Diaphorobacter ruginosibacter: one gene and its partner. Each later gene encodes a partner of the first gene's protein in a complex. Links are inferred from orthologs where the notes say so. Each region holds a gene or a part of one and is shown on either strand. Other genes may lie near its edges.

Evidence for each region. The genes of interacting proteins can lie anywhere in the genome.
Region 2: the proteins of H9K76_RS11790 (region 1) and H9K76_RS18335 are in contact, whole or in part, in a cryo-EM structure (PDB 9GE8), measured with the Escherichia coli proteins. The link is inferred for Diaphorobacter ruginosibacter from one-to-one orthologs.

The regions. Positions count from the first base shown.
Region 1 is NZ_CP060714.1:2,615,579-2,622,182, reverse strand. What follows is about bases 1,143-4,088. They hold H9K76_RS11790 (ABC transporter ATP-binding protein), read left to right. Parts: upstream 1,143-2,233; coding sequence 2,234-2,944; downstream 2,945-4,088. Other genes in these bases: sstT (serine/threonine transporter SstT), read right to left, coding at 2,955-4,088; H9K76_RS11795 (arylesterase), read right to left, coding at 1,526-2,164; H9K76_RS11800 (PLP-dependent transferase), read left to right, coding at 1,143-1,498. In the rest of the region: H9K76_RS11805 (BON domain-containing protein), read left to right, coding at 1-204; more of H9K76_RS11800, read left to right, coding at 260-1,142; more of sstT, read right to left, coding at 4,089-4,166; H9K76_RS11780 (TetR/AcrR family transcriptional regulator), read right to left, coding at 4,382-4,993; H9K76_RS11775 (4-hydroxyphenylacetate 3-hydroxylase family protein), read left to right, coding at 5,147-6,604.
Region 2 is NZ_CP060714.1:4,043,830-4,051,425, forward strand. The notes cover bases 2,875-5,962. They hold H9K76_RS18335 (ABC transporter permease), read right to left. Parts: upstream 5,650-5,962; coding sequence 3,100-5,649; downstream 2,875-3,099. Other genes in these bases: H9K76_RS18330 (hypothetical protein), read right to left, coding at 2,875-3,048; fdhD (formate dehydrogenase accessory sulfurtransferase FdhD), read right to left, coding at 5,728-5,962. In the rest of the region: H9K76_RS18320 (LysR family transcriptional regulator), read left to right, coding at 1-773; H9K76_RS18325 (C13 family peptidase), read right to left, coding at 697-2,178; more of H9K76_RS18330, read right to left, coding at 2,227-2,874; more of fdhD, read right to left, coding at 5,963-6,603.

The DNA of each region.
Region 1 (6,604 bases):
GCCATCACCACCAAGGTGAAGGCCGCCTTCGCGGCAGACCCCAACCTGAGCGCCGTGCTGATCAGCGTGGACACCAAGGATGGCGTGGTGAAGCTGTCCGGCCCGGTCAAGACGCCGGATGATGCCGCGCATGCCGAGAGGCTGACACAGGCCGTCGAAGGCGTGAAGAGCGTCGTCAACGAACTGAAGCCATCCAACGGCTGACGGGTTTGCCCGGGCGCGGGCTGCGTGCGGCCGCGCTCGGCGCTAACATGGAAGGATGACTCATCAAGCGCCATCCTCCCAAGACATCGTCACTGATCTGATCCACCACGGCTACGAGGCGCCGGGTGGATTTGCGGCCCCCCAGCCGCCGGTCTGCAAGGCCTCGACCGTGTTCTTCCCGAGTGTCGCCGCCATGCGCGACTTCGACTGGAAGGACAAATCGGCCTATACCTACGGCCTGCACGGAACGCCCACCAGCTATCTCCTGGAGGAGCGCATCGCGACGCTGGAAGGCGCATTGCAGTGCCTGCTGGTGCCGAGCGGCCTGGCCGCGATCGCCACTGTCTCGCTCTCACTGCTCAAGCAGGGCGACGAAGTGCTGATTCCCGATAATGCCTACGGCCCGAACAAGGCACTGTCCGAGGCTGAACTCCGGCGCTATGGCATCACCCATCGCTACTATGACCCGCTGGATCCTCCCGATCTCGAAGCGAAGATTTCTCCCGCCACCCGGCTGATCTGGCTGGAGGCTCCTGGCTCCGTCACGCTGGAGTTCCCCGACCTGCTGCGCCTGGCCCGCATCTGCCGCGAACGCCGGATCACCTCGGTGCTGGACAACACCTGGGGCGCGGGCCTCGCGTTCTCGCCATTCGACCTGCTGCGCGACGGCGGCAGCCTGGGCGTCGATGTGTCGGTGCACGCGCTCACCAAGTATCCCAGCGGAGGCGGAGACGTGCTGATGGGCAGCATCACCACGCGTGACCAGTCGCTGCACATGAAGCTCAAGCTCACGCACATGCGCATCGGCTTTGGCGTGGGCATGAATGACGTCGAGGCCGTGCTGCGCTCGCTGCCCAGCATGGCATTGCGCTACCACGCTCATGACCGGGTGGCGCGCGAGCTGGCGCGGTTCATGGAGCAGCAGCCGGCCGTGGTGCAGGTCCTGCATCCGGCGCTTGCGGGCTCACCGGGGCATGACGACTGGAAGCGCCTGTGCTGCACGCAGGAGAATCCCGATGGTGCGGCCGCAGGGCTTTTCAGCGTGATCATCGACCCGCGATTCACCCAGGAGCAGGTCGACCGTTTCTGCGACGGCCTGAGGCTGTTCAAGATAGGCTACAGCTGGGGCGGCCCGATCAGCCTTGTCGTGCCGTACGAGCTGCCGGACATGCGCAGCCTGCCGTCGTCCGGGTTGAAGCAGGGCACCGTGGTGCGCTTTTCCATTGGTCTCGAAGCCGCGCGCGACCTGCAGGCCGATCTGGCGCAGGCACTGCAGCTGGCGTTCGGCCGCTGATGCGCCAATGGCTCGTCAGGCGCCCCTTCACTTGAGCTGCGGCTTGAGCACCGGCCAGACATTGGCCAGAAGCCTGGGCTGCGCCTGGACGCTCGGGTGAATCCGGTCGGCCTGGAACCACCGGGTCGGGTCGGGATCATCCGCCACGCCCTTGAGCAGGAACGGCACCAGCGCGGTGCCGTACTTCCTGGCGACCGCGGGGAAGACCCCCGCGAACTGCTCGCCGTACCGCGCGCCATAGTTGGGCGGTACCTGCATGCCCACCAGCGTGACCTTGGCTCCGGCCTTCTGCGCCTGCTCGGTCATCCAGGCAAGATTGTCTTCGGTGTTCTTGAGCGCAAGGCCGCGCAGCGCGTCGTTGGCACCCAGTTCCAGGATCACATGGGTGGGTTGGTGCGACTTGAGCAGCGCGGGAAGGCGCGAGCGGCCCCCGGAGGTGGTATCGCCGCTCACGCTGGCGTTGACGACCCGGGCCGGGACCTTGTCGGCGGCGAGCTGCTTTTCAAGCAGCGTGACCCACCCGGTGCCGCGTGCCAGGCCGTATTCGGCGCTGATCGAGTCGCCGACCACCAGGATGGATGGCCCCCCGGCGGGCGTGGCCTGTGCATGCGAAGCCCACGCGGCGCATGTGAGCACGACACTCGCGATACAGTCTCTTCGGTTCATTCGTTGACCTGCCATTCCTTGATCCGCCATTCCTTGCGTACTTGTTCTGCCATTTCACTGAGATTGTCCATGCCTGATTCCAGTTCCGTTCCCAGCACTGCCCATGCAGAACCGATCATCGCCGTCGATCGCGTTCACAAGTCGGTATCGGATTCGACGGGAACGCTGGACATTCTGCGCGATATCGATTTCCGGCTGATGCCCAGGGAAACCGTGGCCATCGTCGGCGCCTCCGGCTCCGGCAAGAGCACGCTGCTGTCGATCATCGCGGGCCTGGACACGCCCACGCGCGGCACGGTGCGGCTTGCGGGCCAGGATCTCTTCGCCCTCGATGAAGACGCCCGAGCGGCCCTGCGTGGCCAGAAAATGGGATTTGTGTTCCAGAGCTTTCAACTCATGGGCAACCTCACCGCGCTGGAGAACGTGATGCTGCCGCTGGAGCTCGCGGGAGACCGCGGTGCGCGGGCCGCGGCGCAGGAGATGCTGGCGCGCGTGGGACTCGGCGCGCGGCTGAACCACTATCCCAAGGTGCTTTCAGGCGGCGAGCAGCAGCGCGTCGCCCTCGCGCGCGCCTTCGTGGTACAGCCGGCCGTGCTGCTGGCCGACGAGCCCACGGGCAGCCTGGACTTCGCGACGGGAGAAACGGTCATGCAGCTCATGTTCGAGCTGAACCGCGAGCAGGGCACGACGCTGGTGATGGTCACGCATGACCGCGCCATCGCGGCGCGCTGCGACCGTCGCATTCTCATCGAGGCCGGAAGCGTATCGGCCATCGATTGAAGAAGGGTGCCTACTTGCGGTCGCCGGCCATGCTGGCCGCGGCCGTGAACAGCACGTCGGTCGATGAGTTCAGAGAGGTTTCCGCCGAGTCCTGCAGGATGCCGATGATGAAGCCGATGCCCACCACCTGCATGGCCACGTCGTTGGAGATGCCGAACAGGCTGCAGGCCAGCGGGATCAACAGCAGCGAGCCACCCGCGACACCGGAGGCTCCGCAGGCGCAGACCGATGCCACCACGCACAGCAGCAGCGCAGTGGGGATGTCCACCACAATGCCCAGCGTATGGGCAGCCGCGAGGGAGAGCACGCTGATCGTGATGGCCGCGCCCGCCATGTTGATGGTGGCGCCCAGCGGGATCGCCACGCTGTAGGTGTCTTCGTGCAGGCCCAGGCGCTTGGCAAGTGCCAGGTTGATGGGGATGTTGGCGGCCGAGCTGCGTGTGAAGAAGGCGGTAACGCCGCTCTCGCGCAGGCAGGTGAGCACCAGCGGGTAAGGATTCCTGCGGATCATGAACCAGACGATGATCGGGTTGACCACGAGCGCCACGAACAGCATGCAGCCCACCAGCACCGCCAGCAGGTGCGCATACCCCTTGAGCGCTGCCAGGCCTGCGTCGGCGAAGGTGGTGGCGACCAGCCCCAGGATGCCCAGCGGCGCGAAGCGGATCACCATCTGGATGATCTGAGTGACGGCCTCGGACAGGTCCTGCAGCGTGCCGCGCGTGCCTTCGCTCGCATGGCGCAGGGCGAGGCCCAGGCCCACCGCCCAGGCCAGGATGCCGATGTAGTTGGCGTCCGCAATCGCCTTCACAGGATTGCTGGTCACATTCATCAGCAGGGACAGCAGCACCTCGCTGATCGAGCCTGGCGCGCTCATGGCTTCGGCGGGAGCCTTCAGCACCAGCCGGCTCGGGAACAGGAAGCTGGCGGCAACACCCGCAGCGGCGGCGGCCAGTGTTCCCGCGGCATACAGCGCGAGGATCGACTTGATCTGCGTGGCCTCTCCCACCTTGTGGTTGCTGATGGCGGCAATCACGAGCACGAACACCAGCACCGGGGCGACCGCCTTGAGCGCGGCGATGAACAGTGTGCCCAGCAGCGACAGCTTCACGGCAAAACCGGGAAAGAGCAGGGCGATGGCAATGCCGAGCACGAGCGCGATGGCAATCTGGGTCACCAGGCTGGTACGCCGGTACAGGTTCACGAGGGGGGAAGGAATCATGGTTTGTCAACCAATGCCGATGCGGCGCGACGCTCGGGTACGCACCTCGGGCGCTTGGGCCGATTTTGCGGTTGGGGTAGCCTCTCGCAAGGCTTCCGGTCAAAGAAAGCACCACGGCGCGATAAGGATGGTCGGCGGGTGCGGGCGATTGGTGCGCGGCGCAAAGGTCTTGCATCGCGCACCGGTGCTGTGTCAGCGGGCGATATTTTAAGCGGTCAGGCTGAACGGCCTTGCGCGCGCTCATCCAGTTGCCGCAGATAGGCGGAGAACAGCTCGCTCGACTTCTGCCGGAACATCCGGATGCGTCCCGTGTGGCTGAGGACCAGCAGTCCGACGGCATGAGCAAACAGCGCCGTCACTTCGGCAAGCGCCTCTGTGTCCGTCATGCCCAATGCCTGCAGTGCCTCCTGGACCGGCGCGAGCGCATCGCGCAGCCGCCGATTCAGTTGTTCGTCGAGCTCGCTGGTCAGTCCGCGCGGCTGCATGCCCTGGAACAGGTAGAAGCCGAGATCGAGGTCGCGCGGGTTGTCCGCGTAGAAGCTGAAGAACGCCTGGGCTGCAAGCTGCAGTTGCCTGCGCGCGTCGTGCCTGTCGTCCGGGTGCGGGGTGGGGGCCAGGGCCTCCTGGACGGCCGCGTTCAGCCGTTCCAGGGACTCGCCAAGCAGGGCGGCGTAGACCTCTTCCTTGCTGGCGAAGTAGCTGTAGATCGCTCCCGGCGTATAGCCTGCACGCTGGGCGATCTCGCGGATGCTGGTGCCCTCGAGGCCCAGCTCGAAGAACACCGCGCGCGCAGCGTCGAGCACATGCTGGCGCCGTGCGTCCGACATGGTTTTCTGGCGGGCAGGGCGGGTGAGCCGGGGTGGCGTTGCGAGAGCTGCAGTTCGGGGCATGCCGAATGATAACGGTTGATCAATTTATTGAACAGTGTTTAAATATTGAACGGTGTTTAATAAATTGATCACGATGAAGGAGACAGGAACATGGAAAGCCCAATCGCCACGCCCGCCTTGCCACCCACCCGGGCCACGCTGATGACCGGCGAGGCGTATCGCGAATCGCTTCGCAGCCTGAACCCTGTCGTCTATGTGGACGGCCGGCGGGTGGAGTGCGTGGCCGACGAGCCTGCGCTGCGCCCCGGCGTGAACGCGCTGGCCTTCACCTACGACTTCGCTCTGCGGCCTGAGATGGAACGCCTGGCGCTGGCCACGCAGTCGAGCCGCAACCGTGTTGTCAATCGCATGCTGCAGGTGAACGAGTCGTCGGGCGACCTGCTCAACAAGCTCGAAGTGGTGCGGGTGCTGTGCCAGGAAACCGGCTGCGCGCAGCGCTACCTGGGCCACGATGCGCTCAACGGCATCGCGCAGGCCGTGGCGCACATCGACGATGCGCGCGGCGGCACGGAACATCGCGCTCGCTTTGCCGCCTACCTGGCCGACGTGCAGGATCGCGACATCGCGCTCGGGGTGGCGATGACCGACGCCAAGGGCGACCGCAGCAAGAAGCCGCACCAGCAGGCCAACCCCGACACCTATGTGCATGTGGTGAGCCGCGATGCCAGGGGCATCGTGATCAGCGGCACCAAGGCCATCGTGACCGGTGCGCCCTACATGCACGAACTGCTGGTCATGCCCAGCCGCAACATGGGGAAGGAGGACGCCGACTTCGCCGTGTGCTGCGCCGTGCCGGTCGATGCGAAGGGCGTGACCATGGTCTCGCGTCCTGCGGGACGCCCGGGTGAGAAGAACGAGCACGGTGCCGCGCTGTTCTCGCGCCGCTACGGGCAGGCCACCGCCGTGGTCATCTTCGACCAGGTCTTCGTGCCGTGGGACCGCGTATTCTTCGAAGGCGAATGGGAACTGAGCCACATGCTCACCTACAGCTATGCCACGCACCATCGCCACAGCTGCATTGCGGCGCGCGCGGGCTTTGGCGACCTGCTGATCGGCGCGGGCGCGCTGATGTGCGAGGCCAACGGCCTGCTGCCCGACGAGAAGAGCAACCTGCGCGAGCCCATGGTGGAACTCATCAAGATCGTCGAGGGTTTCTTCGCCTGCGGCGTGGCCGCAAGCGTCTACGCCACGCAGGACAGGCACAGCGGCAGCTTCATGCCCGATCCGGTGTTCAGCAACATCGGCAAGCTGCTGCTGGCCACGCAGATCTACGACATGCACCGCCTGGCCCACGAGGTGTCGGGTGGCCTCATCGTTGCGCTGCCCGGGCCGGACGAGGACCACAACCCGGCCACCGCCGCCTCGCTGGCCGAAGTGCTGCGCGCGAACCCTGATGTGCCGGCCGACAAGCGCCTCGAGGTGGCGCGCTTCATGGAGGACCTCACGGCCTCGTACCAGGCGGGCTGGTATTCGCTGATCAGCCTGCATGGAGGTGGCTCGCCCGCGGCGCTCAAGCAGGAGATCTGGCGCAACTATCCCCTTGGCAAC
Region 2 (7,596 bases), 1.4 Mb from region 1 along the record:
TCACGCAGGAGGGTGAGCTGTTCCACGAGCGCTGTCTTCGTGTGCTGGGCGAGCTGCACGACGCGCGCGCAGCCATGCAGGAGCTGTCACTGGCGCCACGCGGCAAGCTGCGCGTGAGCCTGCCCACCATCGGCTACCGTTTTCTGCTGCCCGTCCTGCCATCGTTCCGCGCGCAATATCCCGAGATCGACCTCGACCTCGATTTCAACGACCACCTGGTCGATGTGATCGATTCCGGCATGGACGTGGTGATCCGCAGCGGAGAGCTGCCGGACTCACGGCTGGTGGCGCGCCGCCTCGGTCCCTTCCGTTTCATCCTGGCGGCTTCACCCGCCTATCTCGGCGACCGGGGAACACCGCGGTCACCGGCCGACCTGAAGCAGCACGTCTGCCTGCGCTACCGCTTTCTCTCCAACGGCAAGCTGGAGGAATGGCAACTGCCGGGCATGCCGGACAAGCTGCCGGTCTCGCTGGTCTGCAACAACATGGAGGCCATGCTCGGCGCGGCGATCGCCGGCATGGGGCTCGCCTACATGCCCGATTTCCTGGCGCAGGACGCCATCGCGCGCGGTGACCTGGTGCGCGTGCTGGCCGATCACCTCACGCACACCGGGCAGTTCTCCGCGCTGTGGCCCTCGAGCCGCCAGCTGTCACCCAAGGTGCGCGCATTTGTCGACTTCGCCTGCGCCCACCTGTTCACCGGGGCTCCTCCCCTGCATCCAGCCGCCGCTCTAGGCCCGCAAGCACGTCCGCGATCCGCGCGCCGACGCTGATCTGCGGGTTGGAGAAGTCCTCCTTGCCCACTTCCTGTTCACGCGAGCGGATCACGGGCACGGCCGCGCGAAAGGCCTTCTCGAACGAGTACGTGGCACGCAGTTGCTCGTCGAACACCGCGCGGCCGAAGTAGGTGAGCGGCGACAGGCTGCCGCATCCGTAGGACGTGTTCAGGGCGTCGGCAGCCGTCATGATCAGCGTGCCCTCGTTCTCGAGCGGAGCGATCCAGCCACCCGAATAGCATGCGGACACGGCAATCACGCGATGGCGCACGCCGGCCTCGTCCAGCGCATCGCGCAGCATCTCGGCGGTCACCGGCTCCACCATCGTCAAGGGCCAGAATGAGGTCGCCAGCTTGTGGTCCTGCCCGCCGTGCGAGGTGAGATAGACCACCAGCAGGTCCTGCTCCCGATCCATGCGTTCGGCCAGTGCGGCAACGGCCCGGCGCAGGTTGAGCGGTGTGGCCCAGATCCGTGTCTCGGACGTGGAGGGGTTGTTCAGCAACTCGAGCACCCGTCCCCGTGCATCGAAGCGCTCCTCCAGCACATTGCGCACCATGTGGCTCTCACGCATGAAGACGTCTTCCGCCCCATAGGGGGCAAACACCAGGCCGTAGACGTCGGCCATGCCGGCACGCTGCGGCAGCAGCGCGTCGACCTGCGCACGCCACAGCGCCTGCTGCGACTCGAAGAGCTCCTGCGACAGGATCAGTCGCGGACGCTCTACCCGGCTGCCGGCATCGGCGCGGTCATCGGCCTCCCAGACCTCCCCGTTGTTCAGGTACAGCGACCCCACGAACAGAAGCGCGCTGGCCACCGCAAAGGATGCGAGCGATCCCCGGCCGGACAGGAAGCTCCGGGCCACGCCCACACCCGCGGCCCAGGGCCAGACCAGCAGCGCCCAGAACACGTAGGCGAGAACGGTGAGCACCAGCGAGACCCTCTGTGCCCCGAAGAGTGCCCCCAGCACATCGGGGCGATACGACAGAGTGCTGGCGGCGCACACGAGCAACAGCGGCACGAAGGAGGCCCAGCAGCCCAGCACGAACCAGGCCGTCACGCGCCGCGCACGGCCCGCGAGCGACAGCAGTGCCCACATCACCCAGAGACTCACCGGCAGGGCCCACAGGGCCGCCAGCCATGCGTCGTAGCGCAGCAACGCGTCGCCCCGCACCTGCAAGCGCATGACCAGCACATAGGCCAGCTGCGGAATGCCAAACAGCAGCAGCGCCTGCCATGCGTCCGGCAGCGCATCGCCGATGCGGGGTTTCAGGAAGAAGGCCGCGCGCCGGCCCTCGCGCATCCACTCGTGCAGCGCGAGCCTTGGAGCCTCGTCACCGGGGGCTCCGGTGGAGATGTGCTGCACGGCGGCAGGGGCGGTTTCGTCCTGGAGGGGCATGGTCATGGCGCGATTGTCCATGACACCGGCAGGGCCCTGGCGCCGTGTGGCGTGTCAGCCCAAGCGGGTCAGTGCGGATCCAGGCGGCTCGTGCCGCAGCGCCTCCAGCAGCTCGGGTTGCTCCATGTCTTCCTCTTCAGCGCCGCCCTCGTCCGACTCCTCATCGCCCGGCACGACCTCGGGCTGCGCGGCCTCGGCTTCCGCCGCCACCCAGGTGTCCGTCTGAATGCTCCAGAACACCGCCACGGTGCTCACGCACAGCACCAGGGACATCGCCAGCGTGCGCAGCCAGCTGGCAAAAAAGGCCCGCGAGAGCTTGAGGAAAACCGCCGTACCCCAGATCGCCGCGACAGTGGTCGGCGAGATGTAGCGCTCCCAGGTCTCGACCGCGCTGTCGTCCGCAAACTGAACCCAGCTCTGGTAGCAGTACGCCAGAACGAGCAGCGGCAGCAGGGCCCAGCTCATCAGCGCAAACCACGACAGGACTCGCGCGCCACCGACAGGGGGCGCGGGAGGACGCCCGGCACGCGGCAGGAAGCACCAGGCCACCCAGAGCACCAAGAGGCACGAGCCCCACTGGTTCAGCCAGCCCTCGTAGTTGAACTGCACCTCCTCGGCAAAGGAAATGCGCTCGAAGGACAGTTCGAGCAGGTTGGCGATCAGCACCAGCAGTGCCAGCTTCCAGGGGCCCGGCGACGCATCGGGGCCGATGCGCGCCCGCAGGAGCACGGAGGCGCGCAGCCCCTCCAGGATCCAGCGAAAGAAGGAGGGGTTCGCAGACGCTGCGGGATCGAATGCCGATGGCTGCGGTTGCGCTTGCTGTGCCGCTGCGGACAACGGGATGTCCGAAGAATTCTCTGTCAATTTCTCAGTCATGTGGAATATCACCGCCCGCGAGCATACAGGGCCGGCGCGATTCCCTCCGTTTCATTGTGCAGCGCGCCTCAATGTGTCCACCACGGGCCGCTGCAATACCTCCCGCAGCCCCCACCAGCCGGCGGCCAGCGCCAGCAACGCGCCCGCCACGGCCCCGGCCAGCGGTACCCACAGCGGCGCATTCCAGCTGAAGTCGAACACATAGCGCGCCAGCGCCCAGCCCACGGCCACCGCCACCACGCTCGCCAGGAAACCCGCAAGCAACCCGACGCCCGCAAGTTCGGCACGCTGCACCTGTCGCAGCAACTGTGCGCGCGCGCCAACGGCACGCATGATGGCGAATTCCCGCGCCCGCTCCTCGCGCGTCGCGGTCACCGCCGCGAACAGCACGACCAGCCCGGCGATCAGCGTGAAGCCGAACAGGAACTCCACGGCCCGGATCACCTGCCCCAGCACCGACTGCACCTGCTGCAGCGTCGCGCTCAGGTCCACGTTGGTGATATTGGGAAACGCGTGTACCAGCGCATTGTCGAAGCCCGCCCTGTCCGGGGCGCGGTAGGCCGCCAGATAGGTGAGCGGCACATCGGGCAGATGGGCCACCGGGTACATCACGAAGAAGTTCGCGCGCATCGATGCCCAGTCCACCTTGCGCAGGCTGGTGATCCTCGCCTCGCTGGCAACGCCGCCGATGTCGAAACGCAGCATGTCGCCGATCTTCAGCCCCAGCGTCTTCGCGATGCCCTCCTCCACGCTGAGCGCATCCTTCTCCCCGGCCGTCCACCTGCCGCCGACAATCAGGTTGTGCTCCGGCGGCTCCGCCGCATTCGACAGATTGAACTCCCGGTCGACCAGGCGCTTGGCACGGTCATCGGTGAAATCATCGGGACCGACCTCCCGGCCATTGACCGCGATGAGCCGGCCCCGGATCATCGGATACCAGTCGAACCGGTCCACCCGCGCTTCCCGCAGCGCCTGCTGGAATGCGTCGGCCTGCTCGGGCAACACGTTGATCACGAAGCGGTTGGGCGCATCGGGCGGCGTGGCCTGCTGCCAGCTGCTGATGAGATCGGTGCGCAGCAGCACCAGCAGCACCAGCGCGAGCAGCCCCACGGAAAGGCTGCTGACCTGCACCACGGCATAGGCCGGCCGCGCCGAAATCTGCCGCGTCGCCAGCACCAGCCAGCGCGGAGCCGTGCTCTCGTTGACCAGCCGGCGCAGCGCCTTCACCGCCAGCCAGGCCAGCACGGCGAACAGTACCACCGCCCCCGCAAAGCCGCCCACGGCGATGCTGCCCAGCCGGAGATCACGGCTCACCGCCATCAGCAGCACGCCAAAGCCCGCCATGCCCACCGCCAGCACCAGCAGCGACACCGGACGGAAGCTTCCCATGTCCCTGCGGATGACCCGCAGCGGCGGTACCTGCGCCAGCTGCAGCACCGGAGGAAGGCCGAAGGCAAACATCAGCGTGAGCCCCACGCCCAACCCAAACAGCACGGGCCAGAGGCTCGCCGCAGGCAGCACGGCATTCACCAGGCCGGCAAACATGAAGACGAACACATAGTGCACCGCAAAGCCCAGCGCCACCCCCAGCAGACTCGCGAACAAGCCGATCAGAGCGAACTCGATGGCGTACGACCAGGCGATGGTGCGCTGGCTCTGGCCGAGCACGCGCAGCATGGCCGAGGCGTCGAGGTGATCGTTCGCGAAGCTGCGGGCCGCCAGCGCCACTGCCACGGCGGACAGCAGGGCCGACAGCAGCGCCACCAGGTTCAGGAAGTTCTGTGCGCGCACCAGCGTCTGGTGCATCTCCGGGCGGCCGCTGTCGAGCGACTCGACGCGCACGCCACGCACATCGTGGGCTTGTGCGCGCTCGAGCGCGAAGGTCTTGAACTGGGCCACCGCACGCGGCGCGTCGCCCGCGACGGCCAGCCGATAGGTGATGCGGCTCGCGGGCTGCACCAGCCCCGTGGCCGCAAGGTCCTGCGCGCCGATCATCACGCGCGGCGCAAAGCTCATGAAACCCGCGCCGCGATCGGGCTCGAGCGTGATGATGCGGGTGACCTTGAGCGATGCATCACCCAAGAGCAGCATGTCGCCGAGCCCGATGCCCAGTGACTCGAGCAGCGGCGCATCGACCCAGGCCTCGCCCGCCGCCGGAATGCCCTGCACCGACTCGCCTTGCACGACCCCGCCCTGTTGCGGCGGCTGCGCGCTCACCTGCACCTGCCCACGCAGGGGATAGCCCGTGTTCACGCTCTTGAGCGCCACCAGCTTGCTCGCACCGCCCTGCGCGTCGCTGGCCCGAGCCATGGTCGGAAAGCTCAGCGTGCCGGCGCTGCGCAAGCCCAGCCTGCGGGCTTCGTCGACGAACGGCTGCGGCGTCGGGTTGTCGCTCACCACCACCACGTCGCCGCCCAACAGCTGCAGCGCATCGCGCTGCAACCCTCCCTGCAGCCTGTCGGAGAAGAACCCCACGGATGTGAGCGCCGCCACCGCCAGCGTCACCGCGACGATCAGCAGCCGCAGTTCACCGGCGCGCACGTCGCGCCACAACGTGCGCCATGCCAGGGACCAGGCGGAGATGGAACGAGCCGTGCTCATGTCATGGAATCCGTTTTCGTAAAGTGAATCAAAACCGCTGCACGGCCCCAGACAGCGGGGAGCAGACGCACCGCAGGGTCATACATAACGTACGGCGGATGGCGGCCGGCAGAAGCCCCAGAGCTGCATGCCCGCCTCATGGGCCAGCTGCAGCGCAAGCGAAGTCGGCGCGGAAATCGTCGCCAGCGCCGGGATGCCGACACGCGCGCACTTGCGCACCAGTTCGTAGCTGGTGCGGCTGGTCATCACCACAAAGCCGGGCGTCCCGAGTTCGCCCTCGATCGCCAGCCTGCCGATCAGCTTGTCGAGTGCATTGTGGCGACCGACATCCTCGAGTACATGCACCAGCGAGCCGTCCGGCCGCGCCCAGCCCGCGGCATGCAGCGACCCCGAGCGCGCATGCAGGGCCTGCCGGGCCGACAGCTCGGAGAACGCCGTGTTGATCTGGTCAACGCCCAGGTGCTCGCACCAATCGGGTGCATTCACCGTCTCCGGGTGCAGGTCCAGGGCCTGGATGCTGTCGATGCCGCAGACACCGCAGCCCGTACGCCCGGCCAGGGTGCGCCGCTGCTCCTTGAGCCGCATGAAGTGGCGCGAGGCAATCTCCATCTGCACGGCGCAACTGGCGTCGGCGGTTCCTGCGCCGTGCACCTGCGTCTCGACGTCCCGGCAGTCGGCGCGTCCGTCCACGATGCCCTCGCTGAGCGCAAAACCCACGCCAAACTCGACCAGATCACCCGGGCTTGCCATCATCACGGCATGCGAAATGCCGTTGAAGACCATGGCCACCGGCACCTCCGCCGAGACCTCGCGCTCCATCTCGCTCGCCAGCGGGATGCCCGCCTTCCACTGCGCGGCCCGTACTTTCACGAGGGCCGGCAAGGTTGTACCCGGCGCATCGGCCACCGGGCAGGCCCCGGAATCGTTCAGGGAAAGAGGATCGGAATGTTGCATACCACAACGATACCAGCACGCCTATAGCGATATCGGCGTAGGCCAATGTCTCATTGAGGGATTGAATGTAAGCAGTTAAGATCAGATCGACTTGTCTCATAGCCACGATGCCCGGCGCATCCAGCCAGTTCTTTGTCGACGGATGCCCTCTTGCGCATGCTCAGCGCCTCTGGCTTTGCGCCCTTGCAGCGTGTTTATGACTTGTAGTTGGGTCCTCCGGTGCCTTACCGACACCGGGGGTTTTGGCGCGGGCCCACCAGCCCGGGCCAGATGTACCAGTTATCACGAAACACTGCGATGAATTTCCAACCAACATCAACCAAGGAGGATCTGTCATGGACATGAACAGAAGACATTTCTTCCGCATGAGCGGGGCGGGCCTGGTCGGCTCCAGCCTCGTCGCCATGGGCTTCTCGCCCACGGCGGCTCTTGCGGAGGTGCGTCAGTTCAAGCTTGCGTCGACCACGATCACGCGCCAGACGTGCACCTACTGCTCCGTAGGCTGCGGCATCCTCATGTACTCGCTGGGTACCGGCGGCAAGAACGCCAAGTCCTCGGTGATCCACGTCGAGGGCGATCCGGATCACCCGGTCAACCGCGGAACGCTGTGCCCCAAGGGCGCCGGCCTGCTCGACTTCATCAACAGCCCCAACCGCCTGCTGTACCCCGAGTACCGCGCACCCGGCTCGGACGAGTGGAAGCGCATGTCCTGGGACGAGGCCCTGACGCGCATCGCCAAGCTCCTCAAGGACGACCGCGACGCGAACTTCCAGGCCAAGACCGATGACGGCCTGACGGTCAACCGCTGGCTCACCACCGGCATGCTCGCGGCTTCGGCGGCCAGCAACGAAGCCGGATACATCACGCACAAAGTGGCCCGCTCGTGGGGCCTGCTCGCATTCGACAACCAGGCTCGTGTTTGACACGGCCCGACGGTGGCAGGTCTTGCCCCGACGTTTGGCCGTGGAGCGATGACGAACCATTGGGTCGACA